Regions from separate parts of the Providencia sp. 6390 genome, predicted to be linked through region 1. Evidence: riboswitches for the same ligand, from Rfam matches in the RefSeq annotation. Region 1 holds a riboswitch; each other region holds the start of a gene.

Region 1 (7,017 bases):
AGGATCAAGAACAACACGATCCCTTCTAAAAACATTTCATAGAGCTGTGATGGATGGCGAGGAAGCACGCCATATTGCTCTAAAATAGGCAATAAAGATGGGTCTTGTGCTGCAAGTTGAATGTCTTCGCTACGTGAGTGAGGGAATAGGAATGCCCAAGGCGTATCCAGAGTTACACGACCCCATAACTCACCATTAATAAAGTTACCAATGCGCCCCATACCTAGCCCAAAAGGGATCAGTGGTGCAACAAAATCGGAGACTTGCAAGAAACGGCGGCGAGTACGATGTGCAAACCATACCATTGCACAGATTACCCCAATCAGGCCACCATGGAAGGACATCCCGCCATCCCAAACTTTAAATAAATAAAGCGGATCCTCAAGAAAAACAGGAAGGTTGTAGAAGAAAACATACCCTAGTCTTCCACCTACAAAAACACCTACAAAGCCAATATACAGTAAATTCTCAACTTCGTTTTTTGTCCAACCGCTATTCGGTTTACTTGCGCGGCGGCCTGCCAGCCATAACGCAAAAACAAACCCTACAAGATACATAAAGCCATACCAGTGCAATGATACTGGCCCAATTGAGAACATTACGGGATCAATTTCCGGAAATGCTAAGTAGCTGTTACTCATCGTTCCCCACTTTATTTGTTAATCGAAAATCATTTTAGGTTGCTGAAGAAATGGGATAAAAGTGTGATTTTCCCTATTAAAATTATCAGCCAAAAATCAGTAAATTGGTTTTCTTTGTTTATTGCACAAACCCTAACGGCTGCTGACAAACAGGGACTATTTGTTAATAGTCAGATTGCGCATCATAACATAGCTTATGCGAAGGGAAAGTAAGACAGATTAGATCCCACCACGAACAAAACCACCAAGCCCATTTTTTTCCATAAATAGACTAATTATTTGCCGAATGTTATCACTCGTTTCTGCTGCTAAAATTTCAGGAAGCAGCTTTTCAACTTTACCTGCATGAAGGCCACGAATAAGGTATTTCACTCTAGGAACACTTCTCCCACTCATGCTTAAAGAGCGGTAGCCAAGCGCAATCAGCGCCATCACCCCAAGAGGTTGTCCTGCCATTTCGCCACATACACTAACCGCCAAATCCAGGCGACGGCACTCTTCATTAACTTTAGCCAAAAATCGCAGCATCGATGGGTGTAAATTATCGTAAATAGCAGCAACATGGGTATTATTACGATCAACCGCCAGCAGATATTGAGTTAAATCGTTTGTGCCAATTGAAATAAAATCTATACGTTTTTTTAACTCTGGAAGGAGAAACAATAAAGAGGGAACTTCAAACATCACCCCTATTTTTGGCATTAATAGCGTTTGCCCTGTCGCCAAACAGACTTCATCATTGGCTCGCTTAATTAATCTAAGCGCTTCATCCACCTCATTGATACTAGTGATCATCGGTAACAATATGCGTAGATTTTGTGTCTCAATATTTGCGTGCAACATTGCTCTAAGTTGGATCAAGAAAATTTCAGGTTGATCTAACATCACACGGATCCCACGCCAACCTAAACATGGGTTTTCTTCACTGATAGGCATATAAGGCAGTTGTTTATCAGCACCGATGTCTAATGTTCTAAGCACCACAGGTTTATCAGTAAATAACTGCAACACTTCTTGGTATAGTTGTTTTTGTTCATCTTCTGATGGAAAGCCATTATGTAACATAAAAGGCAACTCTGTACGATAGAGTCCCACACCATCTACAGCCACATTGATTTGTTGCTCATAACGAGGACTTAACCCTGCGTTAAGGTGAATATGAACCGACTCACCATTTTTTAATGTCGCGTCTTGCTCGAGCGCCCCTTCAGCTAACTGACTGAGAACATTCTCCTCAGCAATGATTTGCTTGTATTCTTGGACGATAATATTTTCAGGCTCAATGAAAACTTCACCACGATAGCCGTCTAGGATCAGAAAACGGTTGTGAAGCAATGAGGGGTCAATATCCGCTCCCATAATCGCAGGGATCCCCATTGCTCGAATCAAAATAGCCGAATGTGAATGTGTCGCACCATCACGTACAATCACCCCAACAAGTTGTTCAAGTGGCATGTCTGCCAACACGCTAGCACTTAACTCATCGGCAACTAAAATAAAACTTTCAGGCCATTGATCAACTGACGTCAAACTATCATCTAAATGAAATAATAAACGTTGCCCCAAAGCTCGGAGATCGGCCCCTCTTTCTCTCAGATACAGATCGCGCAAACGAGAAAATTGTTCGACATAATCCTCAATAACTGTTTTAACTGCCCATTCAGCCACTGAGCCTTGCTCAATAGCGTCAAATAAACGTTTTTTTAATTGTGGATCATGAAGTAAATGGTTATAGAGATCGAAAATTGCTGCGCTTTCTTTTTGCGAGTTGGCAATAAAGCGCTTGCTCAGGCGTCGACATTCTGAGGCAGCATTTTCAATCGCAGTGATAAGCCGTTGCTTTTCGATATTTTGATTGAGTGCCGTCGCTTCACAAATACTCTCTAAGGAAGGCTGTGAGCTATCTTGCCAGCCATAAGCCATCACAATGCCTTGAGAAACAGGGAGTGCTTTCAGGCGGCTCTGGCGATATTGCCCGAATACCCCTTTAGCTTGTGCCTGAGACAATATGACCGCCAATTGCATGGACAAGGTCACCATAAACGACTCTTCAGTTTCACTGAAGAAACGTCGTTCGTGTTGCTGAACAACCAATACACCCAGCAGTTGACGTCGGTAAACGATAGGCACACCAAGAAAAGCTTTTAGACGCTCTTCTTTGAGTTGAGGGAGATATTTAAATTCAGGGTGCTCGCGAATATCAGCAAGATTGAGCATTTCAGATTGACGGCCGACAGCGCCAACAACACCTTCATCAAATCCAAGGCGAATAGCGATCCCGCTAGGTTTTTTCAACCCGCGGGTTGCCATTAAGTAGTAACATTGACGTGAATGGTCAGCTAAGTAAATAGAGCAAACATCAGTCTGCATAGCATTACAGGTTTCGTTTACCAAAACCTCTAACGCTTCAGTTAAACTTGTCGCCATGGCGACTTTTTCAACAATTTCACGTAGACGCGTCAACATGATCTTACCTTGCTCCGCGCCTACGATGATTAAACGCAGGTCTTTGTGCTGGTTTTTGTTCCTGTAGAGGCATCACAACAGGTGCGAATTCCTTCATCACGCGGCGATAGACCTCACGCTTGAAAGAAACCACTTGCCTAACAGGGTACCAATAACTCACCCATCGCCAGCCATCAAATTCTGGCGATTTACTGCGCTGAACATTTATATCGGCTTCATTACATTGCAGTTGTAGTAAAAACCAACGCTGTTTCTGCCCGATACAAACAGGTTTTGTATCCCAACGCACCAAACGCTTGGGTAATTTGTAACGCAGCCAATTGCGCGTTGAAGCTAACAACCTAACATCTTTACGCTGTAGGCCCACTTCCTCGTACAACTCACGGTACATAGCCTGTTCTGGCGATTCACCGGGGTTAATCCCCCCCTGTGGAAACTGCCATGAATGTTGACCATAGCGGCGGGCCCATAAAACTTGCCCTTGCCGATTACAAATTACAATTCCTACATTCGGGCGGTAGCCATCATCATCGATCACCAGACTACCTCAATAACCAAATTTGAAAGATGGCTAATTGTTTCACACATACCCTAACTGGTAAACCTATATCAATAGAGTTTGCAGATATGCACAAAGGCACTACAATAGCGACTGTCTCAACGGGGTGCCAAAATTATATAGGCTGAGAATTAACCCGTAGAACCTGATCCGGGCAATACCGGCGTAGGGATTTGAGCTACCGTCAGCGTTTAACGCCATGGTTCCCTCTCAAATCCTGTGTAGCTTTTACTCTCACGCAGGAACAAAAATGTTAAAAAAATCACTCTTTGGCGCATTAATTACATTAACAACCGTTAGCTTTACACATCTCGCTTGGGCCGAAAAACCCACTCTGACTGTTTACACTTATGACTCTTTTGCAGCTGAATGGGGTCCCGGACCACAAATAAAAAAGAATTTCGAAGCACAATGTAACTGTGAACTAAAACTTGTATCACTTGGCGATGGCGTTGCCTTGCTCAATCGTCTTCGTATGGAAGGAAAAAAAAGCAAAGCTGATATCGTACTTGGTCTTGATAATAACCTGATTGATTCAGCGGAAAGTACGGGTTTGTTTGCCGCTGCCGATATCAACACACAAGCGCTGAAATTACCTATCGAATGGAATAGTTCAACGTTTATTCCTTATGATTATGGCTATTTTGCTTTTATCTACGACACAAACAAGATCCCTAACCCACCAAAAAGTATGAATGAGCTATTAAATAGCAATCAGCCGTGGAAAATTATTTACCAAGACCCAAGAACCAGTACCCCCGGGTTAGGCCTGCTATTGTGGATTGAAAAACTCTATGGTGATCAATCTGTAGATGCATGGAAAAAAATGGCCAACAAAACGTTAACTGTCACTAAAGGTTGGAGCGAAGCGTATGGGCTATTTTTAAAAGGCGAAGGTGATTTTGTTCTTAGCTATACCTCATCACCGGGCTATCAAATGTTAAACGATCACAAAGACAACTATGCTGCCGCTTTGTTTGAGGAAGGGCATTATATGCAAGTAGAAGTTGCCGCACGGCTCAAAAACAGCGCCCAACCTGAGCTCGCCAAACAGTTCTTACAGTTTATGTTAACCCCTGATTTCCAAAGTACATTACCGACGACCAACTGGATGTATCCAGTGATCGATATCCCCCTCCCAGAGGTATATAACTCACTACCGATGCCGAAAAAATCATTACAATTTAGTGCACAAGAAGTTGCGAAATACCGTCAAGAATGGGTTCGTTTATGGCAGTCAGCTGTCACTCGCTAATGAATAAATCGCTGATCCCAGGGGCACTGGCCTCTGGTTTGTTAATCACAGTTGCATTGCTCGCTTTCGGCGCATTGTGTATTTTTTCACCCGAAATAGCCATCGGTGATATTTTCAACGATAGCTACTTATGGCATGTCATTGGCTTTACATTTTGGCAGGCTTTTTTATCTGCTATATTTTCAGTTTTTCCCGCAATTTTATTGGCTCGCGCACTATTCCGCCGGCGCTTCATCGGGCGAACACTGTTGTTACGTCTTTGTGCCATGACATTAGTGTTGCCCGTTTTAGTTGCAGTATTTGGTATTTTATCTGTTTATGGTAAAACGGGCTGGCTGGCTCAACTCTATCATTTGATTGGGTTTGAATATCAATTTACTCCCTATGGCCTCAAAGGCATATTACTTGCTCACATATTTTTTAATATGCCATTAGCAACACGTATGCTCTTACAGTCGCTTGAGAATATTTCCATTGAGCAACGACAAATTGCTGCTCAATTAGGGCTTAACGAGTGGCAACAATTTCGCATTTTAGAGTGGCCTTATTTACGTCGGCAAATGCTACCCACAGCATCACTGATTTTTATGCTATGTTTTGCAAGCTTTGCGACAGTATTGGCTTTAGGGGGAGGGCCCGCGGCAACCACAATAGAATTAGCTATTTATCAGGCACTCAGTTATGATTTTGATCTTGGCAGAGCCGCCATTTTGGCCTTGATCCAACTATTTTTCTGCATCGGTTTAATGTTCTTTAGTCAAAAAATAAATAGCTTATTTTCAATTGGCCACAGCCAAAATAATTATTGGTATGATCCTGCTGATAACTATTTTCGTCGTATTCGCGATACCATCATTATCACAGCAGCAATATTGCTATTAATTCCACCTCTACTGGCGATTGTTTTAGATGGCTTAAATGGGCGACTATTTGAAGTACTAAGTCAATCAGCACTGTGGCAAGCCGCTTCAACCTCTCTATTTATTGCTATTTGTGCAGGTACATTATGTGTATTGTTAACAGTGATGCTGCTATGGAGTAGCCGTGAATTACGCTTGCGTCGCGCTATCAAACTTGGACAGGCGATGGAATTGAGCGGATTGATCATTTTAGCCATGCCTGGCATTGTTCTTGCGACAGGTTTTTTTATTCTATTCAATGAAACAATAGGCATTCCTGAATCCCCTTATGCATTAGTGATCATGACCAACGCATTACTCGCTATCCCTTATGCATTAAAAGTGCTCGAAAACCCAATGCGTGATCTGGCAGAGCGTTATAATCCACTATGCCATTCATTAGCTATCAGTGGATTCAATCGACTGTGGATCATTGAGTTAAAAGCATTAAAAAAACCATTAGCCCAAGCCCTTGCTTTTGCTTGTGTAATTTCAATTGGTGATTTTGGCGTGGTCGCTTTATTTGGTAATGATGACTTCCGCACCCTACCTTATTACCTGTATCAGCAAATTGGGGCTTATCGTACCAATGATGGTGCCGTCACGGCGATGGTGCTTCTTTTGTTGTGTTTTGGCTTATTCAGCCTACTTGAGCGCATATCAGGGAAACAGCGTGATTAAATTAACTAAACTAAATTACCAGTATGACAACCTAAACATGCAGTTTGATTTTGCTATCCAAGCAGGTGAACGAGTTGCTGTTATGGGGCCAAGTGGAGCAGGAAAAAGCACTTTACTGAGCTTAATTAGCGGGTTCCAATTTGCCAAAAGTGGCACAATTTATTTGAATGGCACCGATCACACCTTTACCCCTCCGGCAAAACGCCCTGTTTCGATGTTATTTCAGGAAAACAATCTATTCTCTCATTTAACAGTGAGACAGAATATTGGTTTAGGCCTACATCCAGGTTTACGATTAAGTCCACCACAAATACAACAAGTTGAATTAATTGCTGCTCAAGTTAGCCTTTATGAGTTCCTTGATAGGCTCCCTGCTCAGCTCTCTGGTGGGCAACGACAACGAGCGGCTTTGGCACGTTGCCTGATCCGCCAGCAGCCGATTTTACTGCTTGATGAACCCTTTTCTGCCTTAGACCCTGCTCTGCGTAACGAAATGCTGTTGTTGCTTGATGAGAT
Region 2 (7,017 bases), on a different contig from region 1:
CATCTTTAAGTAGTGTTGTTAATAACAAAATTCAAATAAACTTGTATGCTTAGCTCAATAATAGAGATAACAAGCAAGTAAATAGGATGATAAGGGTAAAGTTATGGCGCAAGAGCAGCAGACGCTAAAGCGTGGATTAAAGAATAGGCATATCCAGTTGATTGCTTTGGGGGGGGCGGTTGGTACAGGGCTGTTTCTCGGTATAGCAACAACCATTAAGATGGCAGGCCCTTCGGTATTGTTAGGGTATGCATTATGTGGGTTCATTGCCTTTCTGATCATGCGTCAGCTGGGTGAAATGATTGTTCAAGAACCTGTTGCAGGTTCATTTAGTCACTTTGCATTTAAGTATTGGGGTGGCTTTGCTGGCTTTCTATCGGGTTGGAATTACTGGTTTATGTTCATCCTTGTTGGGATGACAGAGCTTACCGCTGCTGGTGAATATATGCGCCGTTGGTGGCCTGACCTGCCGATTTGGGTTTCTGCTGCCGTATTCTTTATTGCAGTTAACGCGGTGAATTTAGTCAATGTTCGCTCTTATGGCGAAACAGAATTTTGGTTTGCGCTCATCAAAGTGATTGCAGTTATCGCCATGATTATTTTTGGTTGTTACTTGCTATTTAGTGGTAAAGGTGGCCCACAGGCCAGTATTACCAATTTATGGGAGCATGGCGGTTTCTTTGCTAATGACTTTATTGGGTTACTGATGGCATTAGCCATTATTATGTTCTCTTTCGGTGGGTTGGAATTAGTGGGGATCACCGCAGCTGAAGCGGAAGAGCCTGAAAAAAGTATTCCAAAAGCAATCAATCAAGTTGTTTATCGTATCCTTATTTTCTATATCGGTTCTTTGACTGTACTGTTAGCGCTTTACCCATGGGTTAACTTAGATGGTAAAACTAGTCCATTCGTTTTGATATTCCATGAATTGGGTGACATGTTAGTAGCTAACGCATTGAATGTGATTATTTTGATTGCGGCACTTTCTGTTTATAACAGTGCTGCATACTGTACTAGCCGTATGCTGTTTGGTTTGGCTCAACAACAAAATGCCCCAAAATTCCTTTCAAAAATTAACAAAGGTGGCGTACCTGTTATGGCACTGATTGTGTCTGGGATCGCAACATCGGGCGGTATTTTGATTAATTTTATCATGGAAGGTAAAGCATTCGAGCTACTAATGACACTGGTTGTAACAACACTAGTACTGAATTGGATTATGATTTGTGTCTCTAACCTAAAATTTAGAGCTGAAATGAACAGGCAAGGGATTGAAACTAAATTTAAAAGTATTTGGTATCCGTTCGGCAACTATTTGTGTTTAGCATTTTTAGCGTTGATATTAGTTATCATTTTAATGATGGATGGTTTAAGAATATCGGTTCTAATTATGCCAGTATGGATTGCAGTTCTATGGGTTGGTTACCAATTCTCAGGCGCTAAAAAACAAGAAAATGCTGACAAGAAAGCGCAAGTAACACATTAGGATCCTCTAAATAATTCGAGATGCAGCTAGGCAACAAGTGAACGTGGTCACTTATGCATTAACGAAAGGTGCCGCGACTTGTAGTATGAAGAGTATAGTGAATAAAATGGCCGGTGACATAATGCACACCGGCCATTTTTGATTTGTGAATATGCTAATTCATTACCATTGCCAACGTAACCATGCAAATAGCACATTACCGTTGTTATAAGTTCCTGGTATATAAGTCGCTTGTAATGATAGCTTGTCATATTCAACAGAAACCAGCGGAAGTGGTACTGGGATTGGAATATAATAGTAATCATCCCTTGCAGTCACACTTAATGTGAAACCTGCCCCCATTCTAAAGCCATCCAAATCACCTGGCACCCACATTTTTTGGAAACCATAGCCTACAATTGGCTCTACTTTATTATGTGAATCCATAAATGCCATGGCGTATAACGAATGCCAATCATTATCTTCATCGTAGCGATACTTACCTAGTCCAAAACCCCATGGGTTTTCATTATAGCTATCTGTTTTTTCTTTATCGTAAGTAAAGCGGTTATGCCATGTTAATACCGGAAGATATACTTCATATTGATCTGAATCCCACGTGGTACTGACATTTCGGGTAAATTTATCCCATAACCCCTCAGATGGCTGATCTGTTGAGGTCGATGAAGCTGTGCAGATAGAGGATGCCATCAAAAAGGTGGTTCCTACAGCTAGCTGCAATTTTTTGTTAACTCTCATTGTAAATCCGACTCAGGTTAATGCACGTTTTATGTTATAGGTTTAAATATTAATTGTGAGAATGAATATTATTTCTCACGAAACGCTATGCTTACTAATTATTTTAGATTACCTAGAAGTGATATAACAGCACTAATTTAGTTTATCTAATAGTGGAGTTTATCTGAATTGTGTGGGATTTGGGTTTGAAGAATTTCATTCTCTCGTATGATTTGCTTTAAGCAAACAAGAAATTCTATGGTGTAAAGATTTTCAGCAGCTGGTTGACAATTATTCCTACTTACAAAGTGGATATCAGCCTTTTACTTTGTTCGATGAAGTTGTTGGGAAGGAATAAATCCCGCTTAGATCTTCCACAGAATTTTTTGACTATTACACAGTGATTTTGTAGGGGTTTTTTGTGAAAAAAAGTGCGATACTAATCAAGTAGTTTTGGCTCGGGGCGTCGATGAAGACTGAGAAGCACCCGTATCACCTGATCTGGATAATGCCAGCGTAGGGAAGTCGGAAGCGTCAGTGATAACCCTTCCTATATGACCGCTCCTTACCCTGTGCTTGAGGAGTGACATTTCATGAGAATCAATGCGTTAACTATTGCTGGGACCGATCCATCGGGCGGTGCAGGGGTCCAAGCTGATTTGAAAACATTTTCAGCGCTCGGCGCTTATGGCACTAGTGTGATGACAGCATTGGTTGCACAAAACACTCACGGTGTACAATTAGTACATGAACTACCTGATAGTTTTGTGGCTGCGCAACTTGAATCCGTCCTTAGCGATGTGCGTATTGATAGCGCTAAAATAGGCATGTTATTTAATCAAAAAGTGATTGAAGTCGTCGCTCAAGCGCTAAAGCAATATCCTATTCCATATGTGGTTTTAGATACGGTAATGGTTGCGAAAAGTGGTGATCCATTGCTACTTCCTGATGCAGTTGATGCGATGAGGAGTGAACTGCTACCACTAGTTTCATTGATAACGCCTAATTTACCTGAAGCAGCAGCATTGCTTGATGAGCCTGTGGCTCATACAGAAAGCCAAATGTTAGACCAAGGCCATCGGTTACTTAAAATGGGTTGTAAGGCGGTGTTAATGAAAGGAGGGCATTTAAGCGACAACGAAAGCCCTGATTGGTTAATTACTCTTGAAGGTGAATGGCGTTTTACCTCACCGAGAGTCAATACACGCCATACGCATGGAACAGGCTGTACATTATCAGCAGCATTGGCTGCCTTGAGGCCACGTTTTGTTGATTGGCAAACGACAGTTTCTGAAGCAAAAGCTTACTTACAGGCAGCATTAGAACAAGCAGATAGTTTAGAAGTCGGCTCAGGTATTGGGCCTGTACACCATTTTCATGCATGGTGGTAAGAAAGCAAAAAGCCCTCAAATATTGAGGGCTAATTAAAGAAGGTTTAAGCAATAGTGACTTCTTTACTGAGGTAAACATCTTGTACGGCATTAATCAGTGCTACGCCTTCTTGCATTGATTTTTTGAAGGCTTTACGGCCTAAGATCAGCCCCATTCCACCTGCACGCTTATTGATAACAGCAGTGCGTACTGATTCACTTAAGTCATTCTGCCCAGCGGCGCCGCCTGAGTTAATCAATCCGGCACGTCCCATATAGCAATTAGCTAATTGATAACGAACCAGATCAATCGGGTTATCTGTTGTCAGCTTTGTGTAGACGCGTTCATCAGTATGACCAAATCCAACGGCTTTATAGCCACCGTTATTTTCAGCCATTTTTTGCTTCACAATATCAGCGCCAATAGTTGCTGCAATATGATTAGCTTGTCCGGTTAAGTCCGCACTAGAATGGTAATCAACACCATCCTTTTTAAATGCGGGGTTACGTAAATAGGCCCACAATACAGTGACCATACCTAGTTCATGTGCACGTTCAAATGCGGCAGAGATTTCTTCAATTTGACGACGTGATTCAATTGAGCCGAAATAGATGGTAGCTCCTACAGCAACAGCACCCATTTCAAAAGCTTGCTCGACGCTCGCGTATAATGTTTGATCGTATTGAGCTGGGTAACTGAGTGTTTCGTTATGATTTAGTTTCACTAAAAATGGAATTTTATGTGCATAACGGCGTGAAACGGAAGCCAGTACACCATAAGTGGAAGCAACACAATTACAGCCAGCCTCAATTGCGAGTTCAACAATGTTTTTAGGATCGAAATAGAGTGGGTTTGCCGCAAATGAAGCTGCTGCAGAGTGCTCAACACCTTGGTCGACAGGAAGGATAGAAAGATAGCCTGTACCCGCTAAGCGGCCATGATTAAACAAGGTTTGCATTGAGCGAAGAACACTATTGGGGCGATTATTGTCGATCATGACACGGTCAACAAAGTCAGAGCCCGGTAAGTAAATATTTTCACGAGGAATGGTTTGGCAACGATGGTCTAAAAGAGTGGATGCTTCGGAACCTAACAGCTTGGCAATATCAGTCATGACTTCCTCCATTTAACAAAAGTCTAGGGGATGTTAATCATTAAATTTAAGATAACAAGCCACATTGAGGTGGTAACCGGCAGTGGATCGCTTCAGGTAGTAATTCGAAGGTGAATGTTTCACCCGAAAGGGGTTCTCCGTCTAAATTAAACACCATTTTATGCGGCGAAGAAATTTTTACCCAACAAGTTGTTTTTTCAATTAAATGCTGATTTTTCTCACTAGAGAATAAATTGCTCAGTAAAGCAGGGATCACATCACGAGCGGGAACAACCAGTAAATTTAATTGACCGTCGTTGATTAAGGCATCAGGAGTCAGCAATTGTCCACCTCCGGCTTGCCTACCATTACCGACAGCAACGACTAACGTTTCGCCTTCCCAACTAAAATGTTCAGTTTCAATTTTGCAGGTATCGGTTTTGAGTGTATCAGGGCGCAGCAATCCATTAATCACATAGGCTGCACCGCCGAGGGCAGATTTTAATGCCTCGGGGGTTTCTGTCGTGATACGCGTTCCAAAACCACCTGTCGCCATATTCATAAAAAATGACTTATGATTGACTCTAGCAATATCTATCGCAAATGATTTGCCTTTTACTGCTAATGATAAGGCTGCATGAATATCCATTGGAATATTGGCACTGGTTGCAAAATCATTGGCGGTTCCTAATGGGAGGATACCGATAGCAGGGCGCAGTGCTTCAGGTTGCTGCATTAATGCACTTGCAACAGCGTTTATTGTGCCATCACCACCGCCAGCAATGATAGTTTCTATACCTTGATTGGATGCTTCAGTAAGATAAATAGGTAACTCACTGGTTTCCCAAGGGATCCTCACCAAAATATTGTGGCCTTCTTCGCGTAGTTGGTAAACGGCTTTTCTGAATTCAGGGTTGGCTGATTGTTTACCGTTAAGAATAATAAGAGCGCTATGTTGTTTATAAGTAGGCATGATATTCCTTCAATGAGACAATACTGTTTATAGTATAGCCATAATCGGAATAAATAATCACATTGAGCGATTATGCTGTTGGAATATTTTGTAGGGGTATAAAAAAGAAATGGCTAGCTCAAGGGAGATTGAGCCAGCCAAGGAGGTGGTTCCTAGTCTTACTTTATGACTTTCTAGTTCTTCATTTTCGAAAGTGACTATACGACATTGAATAGCTAATTGTTGTGATCTATTGCATAAAAATGGATATTAAATGCATTTTAACGGCTAGGCATTATTTTTGAGAATTATTATCAATTCTTGATAAGGTTTACGTTGCGGATAATTCAGATGAGAAGAAATAAAAAATGCTAGAAATTCAATTGAATAAATTGATAATTTCTAGCATTAAAAATGACTGATTGATAGTCGCTAATTAAGCGTTAGTTATCGCTTCTGATTGGTGGGGAGAGCGAGTTGTTGTGCCCGCTAAATTACGGATCAACAATCCAAAATTCACATCTATATCATCAGGTACAGGTAAATAAACCACATGGCCATTACCTGGCGCAACGTCAATAGCTTCACCTTTACGGTTTTGCAATGCGTCAAGTGTAAAGACAATGTTGCCTGCAGGGGTCATCAATTCTAAGCTATCGCCTAGGCTAAATTTGTTTTTAACATCAACTTCTGCAAGCCCATTAATGCGTTTACCCGTAAATTCACCTACAAATTGCTGTGTTTCAGAGACGGAGTAACCATACTCATAGGTTTGATATGCATCGTGAGTATGGCGACGTAAAAAGCCTTCGGTGTAACCGCGATGAGCTAAACCTTCTAAGGTTGAAAGTAATGTTGGATCAAACGGTTTACCTGCGACGGCATCATCAATTGCACGACGGTAAACTTGTGCAGTACGCGCGCAGTAATAGAATGATTTAGTACGACCTTCAATTTTTAATGAGTGCACACCCATCTGAGTCAGATTTTCAACGTGTTCAATGGCACGTAAATCTTTGGAGTTCATGATATAAGTGCCATGTTCGTCTTCAAAGGCGGTCATATATTCGCCCGGACGTTTAGCTTCTTCAATCATAAATACTTTATCAGTTGGTTCGCCTTCACCTAATGTTGGAGCAACATTTTTGACAGGGATCGGCTCATGGACATGGACGATATTGCCTACATCATCTTCTTTACCTTCTTCGACTTTGTATTCCCAACGGCAAGCATTGGTACATGTGCCTTGGTTCGGATCACGCTTATTAATATAACCAGATAATAAGCAACGCCCTGAATAAGCCATACAAAGAGCGCCATGTACAAACACTTCGAGCTCGATGTCAGGAACTTGTTTGCGGATTTCGGCGATTTCTTCGAGAGAAAGCTCACGAGATA
Region 3 (7,017 bases), on a different contig from region 1:
TTACTTGCAAGCTTTTGAAAACACCCTGTGGTTATCGATTATTTGTAGTGTCATTGGCTTACTAGTTTCAGCAGTAACGGCATTTTCAATTTATAAAATGCAGGGCAAAGTACGTAGTATGATGATCTCTTTCACCACCATGGCGAGCAACTTTAGTGGAGTACCGTTAGCCTTTGCTTTTATTATTATTTTAGGGTTTAACGGTGCAATAACGCTACAGCTTAAAGCGTGGGGGATTATTGAGGATTTCAATATTTACAGTGCCAGTGGGCTGATGGTTCTGTATATCTACTTCCAAATCCCTCTAGGGATTTTACTTCTTTACCCTGCATTTGATGCTTTAAAACCCGAGTGGGAAGATGCCGCCAAAACGATGGGGGCCAGCAAGTTTTCTTATTGGTGCAAAGTGGGCATCCCTGTCATTGCTCCTGCATTATTGGGGACATTTATTATCTTAGTCGCCAATGCAGTCGGTGCTTATGCAAGTACGTATGCACTGACAAGCGGTAATTACAACCTTGTGACCATCCGTATCGCTAGCCTTGTCTCAGGGGATCTCTATTTAGAACCCAATATGGCTGCTGCGTTATCGGTACTGCTGATCATGATCCTTGGTTTTATCACTGCGATCCATCATTGGCTGCTAAAACGGAGCTACCATGCCAAGTCATAGTCTCACAACAAAAAACAGCCATAACTCAGGGCTTTGGTTGCACAAATTGATTCTGATTAGTGTGGCAAGTTTGCTTGCCTTACCGATTGTTGCAACATTTGTTTATTCGATTGCAACACAGTGGGGAGCCACCATATTACCTGATGCTTTGTCTTTAAAATGGTATCTACAACTGTGGCAAGATCCGCGATTCTTGCTCGCTTTTGGGCGCTCATTGGTGATTTGTTTCGGTACATTACTAGTCAGTACTTTAGTTATCTTACCAATGACATTCGCTGTGTTCTATCGATTCCCTAAACTAAAAGGATTGATGGACTTATTGATTATCCTTCCATTTGCGATCCCACCTGTCGTTTCCTCCGTTGGGTTATTGCAAATTTTCGCCGATGAACCTTTTATGTTAGTTGGTACGCCGTGGATCCTGATTGGAACTTACTTCACCATCACATTACCTTTTATGTACCGCGCGCTAGCAAATAGTTTCCAAGGTATTAACTTGCATGACCTGATGGATGCGGCACATTTGTTAGGAGCAAGTACTTTTAAAGCCTTTTTATTGATTATATTGCCAAATATCCGCAAAGGATTATTAGTTTCCTTGCTGATTTCATTTTCATTTTTAATGGGTGAATTTGTGTTTGCCAATATTTTAGTCGGCACCCGTTATGAAACGCTACAAATCTACCTATTCAATATGCGTCAAACCAGTGGTCACTTTACCTCTGCGTTAGTGATGTCTTATTTCCTATTTACCTTGCTACTGACTTGGCTAGCGACTCGTATGAGCCGTTCTGGAGATGAATAATGAGTTATGTGATTGCTGAAAATTTGAGTAAATCATTCGGCCCAAACCAAGTGTTCTCGAACATTCAATTTACCATTGAAAAAGGTGAATTTATTACCCTATTAGGGCCAAGCGGCTGTGGAAAGTCGACATTATTGCGTTGTATTGCGGGTCTTGAACAACCTGATAATGGTGAGCTTTATATCAACCGCAAAAATATTACCCAACAAGCCGCCCAACAGCGCGGCGTGGGTATGGTGTTTCAAAGTTATGCACTGTTTCCAAACATGACCGTTGAAGACAATATTGCCTTTGGTTTAAAAATGCGCAAAGTGGATAGCAGCGAACGCAAGAAAGCGGTTGCTGAAGTGATAGAGATGGTCGAACTACAGGGTAAAGAACAACAATTCCCTCATCAACTTTCTGGTGGTCAACGTCAGCGCGTTGCCTTAGCTCGTGCGTTAGTGATGAAGCCACAAATATTATTACTTGATGAGCCACTTTCTGCACTGGATGCACGTATTCGTAAACACTTGCGCCAACAGATCCGCCATATTCAACGCGAACTTAAGCTTACCACTATTTTTGTTACTCATGATCAAGATGAAGCGATGATCATGTCTGATCGCATCTTTTTAATGAATAAAGGGGCAATTATCCAGAGCGATACGGCTGAAAATATTTACACTCAGCCGGCAAGTGAGTTTGTGGCCCGTTTTATGGGTAACTATAACCTTGTTGAAGCCGACAAAGCCAATGCCTTATTGGGGCTTAATTTACAAGGCACACTCGCTATTCGCCCTGAATCCATCTATGTTAAAGAAGCAGGACGTCACTATGGCGATCATATTTCACACCCTGTTGATGCCATCATTCTCGATCATCAGTTGTTGGGCAATATTATTCGTTACTCAGTTAATACCCAAGCGGGTAATATGACAGTCGACTTACTTAACCGCTCGTCAGAGCGTTTATTTGAGCCAGGCACACGCCTTGAGTTAATGTTTAATAAAAATGAAATTCGTGCGCTCAGTTAGCAGCAATAGAAAGGAACACAATGCAAAACAAATTGGCTGTTTTTGATTTAGATGACACCTTAATCGAAGGAGATAGCAGCGTATTGTGGACTCAATACCTGTGGGATAAGCAAGTGATTACTGACCCTCGTTTTGTTGAGGCCGACAAACAGATGATGGCTCAATATAATGCAGGCACGCTTGATATGGCGACTTACCTGCGTTTTAGCTTACAGGCGCTATCAGGTATCACCGTTCAACAAATTGATCTGTGGCTAGACAATTTTATCGATGAGGTGATCGTCCCACGCATGTACCCTGACGGGATCCGCACCCTAGATCACTATCGGCAGCAGCAGATCCCAATCATTGTGATCTCCGCAACGGTTTCATTTATTGTCAAAAAGATCGCTCAACGCTTTGGTGCTGACGTGGCTATGGGTATCGATATCAAACAACAAAATGGTTGCTACACCACTGAAATTGAAGGTATTCCAACCTTTAAGCAAGGCAAAGTTAAACGTCTATTACAGTGGATCAGCCACCAGCCAATCACCGATGCCTATTGTTATTTTTACACCGACTCTACCAATGATCTACCAATGTGCCAATTTTCCGATGAAGTGTTTATTGTCAATGGCGATCAAAAACTACAGCAAGCCGCCGCAGAAAATAACTGGCGACAGTATACGTGGCAGCTTTAGCCTTAACCAAATATTATTAGCGTACAAGTAAGCTTGTAGTTTTTATAAAGCTAATTATACTGGAACTTCTTGTCGGAGTGCTCAGTGATTCAATCACGAGCTGAGACCGTTAATTCGGGATCCGCGGAACCTGATCGGGTTAATACCTGCGAAGGGAACAAGAGTAATCTTTTAGCGTCCAATTTTGGTTATTTCGCCCTCACATTTAGGTTGATGAAAAAACGAGCAACACGGCGAAACTAACAACACAGCAAAATTAAAACGCAACGTCTTACCATTACTCCATCCGACTCCAGACAAGCAACTTTCTTACGATAAACCAGAGCAATATATTTGCTCGTGACAATGTCAGGAAATTGCTATGTCCCAAAATAATGTTATCCCTACGACCGATCTTTCGCCAAAAGCGGCACCTGCGCGTACGCGTAAACAACAACGTGATGCAGCTGAAGACTTCATCAATACCATTTCTGGTGTTTCATTTCCGAATTCACAACGCATCTACCTGACGGGTTCAAGGGATGATATTCAGGTTCCTATGCGTGAAATCCAGCTATCTCAAACCTTAGTCGGTGGTGATAAAGACAACCCGCAACTTGAAGATAACGAGCCAGTCCCTGTTTATGATACATCAGGCCCTTATGGTGACCCAGCTTCCGAACTGAACGTTCATAAAGGATTAAATAAAATTCGTGAGACTTGGATACGCGAAAGAAATGATACCACCCAAGTTGATAGTCTCAGCTCTGACTTTACCCAACAGCGCTTAGCCGATGCAGGACTAGATCATTTACGTTTTAATCATCGCCCACAGCCTTTAAAAGCAATCGCTGGTCAGTGTGTAACTCAACTGCACTACGCACGCAAAGGTATCATCACCCCAGAAATGGAATTTATTGCCATTCGTGAAAATATGGGGCGCGAGCGTATTCGCGGTGAAGTATTACTTCAACAGCACCCTGGCCAAGGCTTTGGCGCTAATTTACCTGAAAACATTACCCCTGAGTTTGTTCGCCAAGAAGTAGCAGCAGGCCGCGCCATCATTCCAGCCAACATCAATCACCCTGAATCTGAACCGATGATTATTGGTCGTAACTTTTTAGTCAAAGTGAACGCCAATATCGGTAACTCATCGGTCACTTCTTCCATTGAGGAAGAAGTTGAAAAACTGATTTGGTCGACGCGTTGGGGCGCAGATACTGTGATGGATCTGTCTACTGGTCGTTATATCCATGAAACTCGTGAATGGATTTTACGTAACAGCCCTGTGCCAATCGGTACTGTTCCTATCTACCAAGCGTTAGAAAAGGTGAATGGTGTTGCTGAAAATCTCACATGGGAGATGTTCCGCGATACACTACTTGAACAAGCAGAGCAAGGTGTCGACTACTTTACGATCCATGCAGGCGTACTATTGCGTTATGTCCCCATGACTGCAAAACGTCTGACAGGTATTGTTTCTCGTGGCGGCTCGATTATGGCGAAATGGTGCCTATCACATCACCAAGAGAACTTTTTATATGAAAACTTCCGTGAAATTTGTGAGATTTGCGCCGCTTATGATGTCTCACTGTCACTCGGTGATGGATTACGCCCCGGCTCTATTCAAGATGCCAATGATGAAGCGCAATTTGCGGAGCTACATACATTAGGCGAGTTGACTAAAATCGCTTGGGAATACGATGTTCAAGTGATGATCGAAGGCCCAGGGCATGTACCCATGCAAATGATCCGCCGCAACATGACTGAAGAATTGGAACACTGTCATGAAGCACCTTTTTATACACTCGGCCCACTCACCACCGATATTGCACCGGGTTATGATCATTTCACATCGGGTATTGGTGCGGCAATGATTGGCTGGTTTGGTTGTGCAATGCTGTGTTATGTCACGCCGAAAGAACACTTAGGGCTACCGAATAAAGAGGATGTCAAACAAGGACTGATTACTTACAAAATAGCCGCTCATGCCGCCGACCTTGCTAAAGGCCACCCCGGTGCACAGATCCGTGATAATGCGATGTCTAAAGCACGTTTTGAATTCCGTTGGGAAGACCAGTTCAACCTTGCTTTAGATCCTGACACGGCACGTGCCTATCATGATGAAACGCTACCGCAAGCTTCAGGCAAAGTAGCGCATTTCTGTTCTATGTGTGGGCCTAAATTCTGCTCGATGAAAATCTCACAAGAAGTTCGTGATTATGCGGCAAAAAAAGAAGCTGGCATGGAACAAATGTCTGAAGCATTCCGTGCTCATGGTAGCGAGCTGTATCACAGTGCAGAGGTAATGACTGATGAAAAAATTGCCTAACACGCCTTTCCCACCCACAGAACAGCATCTCGGTTTATACCCTGTTGTGGACTCTGTTGAATGGATCGAACGCCTGCTCAATGCAGGTGTTACCACCATCCAATTGCGCATTAAAGACAAACAAAATGATGAAGTCCGTGATGAGATCCAACAAGCCATTGTGCTAGGAAAACAACACAATGCACGATTATTCATCAATGATTATTGGCAATTAGCCGTTGAGCTTGGGGCTTATGGCGTTCATCTAGGACAAGAAGATCTTGAGACAACAGACCTTGTAGCGATACATCAAGCGGGGCTGCGCTTAGGTATTTCAACACATGATGAACATGAGCTCGCTATCGCTAAATCAGTGCGCCCTTCTTATATCGCAATGGGTCATATTTTTCCTACCGAAACCAAGGCGATGCCATCATCACCGCAAGGGTTAGCAACACTAAAATCGATGGTTGAGGCAACCCCTGATTATCCCACAGTGGCTATCGGAGGGATCTCTATCGATAAGGTACCAGCCGTTCTCGCTACTGGAGTGGGTAGTGTCGCGCTAGTTAGCGCGATTACCAAAGCGGATGACTGGCTAGCAGCGACAAAAACCTTATTGCAGCTGGTGGAAAATCACTGATTACCTGGATCAGGCCGATCGTTTGTTTCATCAAGCCGATCGGTTAATTCAAGGAGCATATCATGTTAAATGATCACGAATTTATGCGTTATAGTCGTCAGTTATTGCTCGAAGATGTTGGTCCTGAAGGACAAGCTAAACTCAAAGCGAGTAAAGTATTAATTGTTGGGCTAGGAGGCTTAGGCTCTCCTGCTTCGTTGTATTTAACGGCAGCGGGTGTCGGTGAATTATGGCTTGCCGATCACGATGAGTTGCATATTTCTAATCTGCAAAGACAAGTGCTTTACAGTAGCAATAACATTCCACAATCGAAAGCGAAACTCGCTGCTGAGCGCCTCCAGCAGTTGAACCCTTTAGTTAAAACACATGTTCTACAACAAAAACTCGATGCTAAAACCTTACTGCCTTTAGTTAGGCAAGTCGATTTAGTACTCGATTGTTGCGATAACATGGCAACTCGTCATGCAGTCAATGCAGCATGTGTCATCGCTAATACAACATTAGTGAGTGGTAGTGCGGTCGGTTTTGGAGGGCAATTGATGGTACTTGAGCCCCCATTCAATAACGGTTGTTACGCCTGTTTATACCCAGACCAAGAAGAGCCTCAGAGAAATTGTCGTACCGCAGGTGTGCTTGGCCCTGTTGTCGGTGTGATTGGTACATTGCAGGCATTGGAAGCCATCAAGTTACTGATTGGGTTACCTTCATCGCTCAGCGGTAAATTACGTTTATTTGATGGTAAAAATCAACAATGGAATACATTGCAACTGACACCTTCTGTTCAATGCCCAGTCTGCCGAGAAGAAACATGCGCCTTGTAATTAATGACCAACCGATGGAGTTTACGGCTCCATTATCGGTGACTCAATTGTTAGTGGCTTTAAAACAAAATACAGCAGGTACTGCG

Evidence for each region. A riboswitch is a leader RNA that binds a small molecule or an ion and turns the genes downstream of it on or off. The one in region 1 is predicted to bind thiamine pyrophosphate.
Region 2: it holds a riboswitch for thiamine pyrophosphate, as region 1 does, so the genes downstream of both, thiD (bifunctional hydroxymethylpyrimidine kinase/phosphomethylpyrimidine kinase) here and thiB (thiamine ABC transporter substrate binding subunit) in region 1, are expected to answer to the same signal.
Region 3: it holds a riboswitch for thiamine pyrophosphate, as region 1 does, so the genes downstream of both, thiC (phosphomethylpyrimidine synthase ThiC) here and thiB (thiamine ABC transporter substrate binding subunit) in region 1, are expected to answer to the same signal.

Annotation. Positions count from the first base shown of each region.
Region 1 is NZ_JBYVYL010000007.1:202,531-209,547, reverse strand. Features, by position in the region: gene lgt (prolipoprotein diacylglyceryl transferase) at 1-641, opposite strand, end outside; gene ptsP (phosphoenolpyruvate--protein phosphotransferase) at 861-3,107, opposite strand; gene rppH (RNA pyrophosphohydrolase) at 3,112-3,645, opposite strand; TPP riboswitch at 3,759-3,856, shown strand; gene thiB (thiamine ABC transporter substrate binding subunit) at 3,917-4,921, shown strand; gene thiP (thiamine/thiamine pyrophosphate ABC transporter permease ThiP) at 4,897-6,501, shown strand; gene thiQ (thiamine ABC transporter ATP-binding protein ThiQ) at 6,494-7,017, shown strand, end outside.
Region 2 is NZ_JBYVYL010000001.1:567,776-574,792, forward strand. Features, by position in the region: gene AC3Z9T_RS02775 (amino acid permease) at 104-1,486, shown strand; gene pagP (lipid IV(A) palmitoyltransferase PagP) at 1,649-2,224, opposite strand; TPP riboswitch at 2,653-2,743, shown strand; gene thiD (bifunctional hydroxymethylpyrimidine kinase/phosphomethylpyrimidine kinase) at 2,797-3,594, shown strand; gene fbaB (class I fructose-bisphosphate aldolase) at 3,639-4,688, opposite strand; gene yegS (lipid kinase YegS) at 4,735-5,640, opposite strand; gene trhP (prephenate-dependent tRNA uridine(34) hydroxylase TrhP) at 6,056-7,017, opposite strand, start outside.
Region 3 is NZ_JBYVYL010000014.1:20,360-27,376, reverse strand. Features, by position in the region: gene AC3Z9T_RS20725 (ABC transporter permease) at 1-673, shown strand, start outside; gene AC3Z9T_RS20720 (ABC transporter permease) at 660-1,478, shown strand; gene AC3Z9T_RS20715 (ABC transporter ATP-binding protein) at 1,478-2,494, shown strand; gene AC3Z9T_RS20710 (HAD family hydrolase) at 2,515-3,177, shown strand; TPP riboswitch at 3,241-3,351, shown strand; gene thiC (phosphomethylpyrimidine synthase ThiC) at 3,539-5,488, shown strand; gene thiE (thiamine phosphate synthase) at 5,472-6,110, shown strand; gene AC3Z9T_RS20695 (HesA/MoeB/ThiF family protein) at 6,173-6,931, shown strand; gene thiS (sulfur carrier protein ThiS) at 6,919-7,017, shown strand, end outside.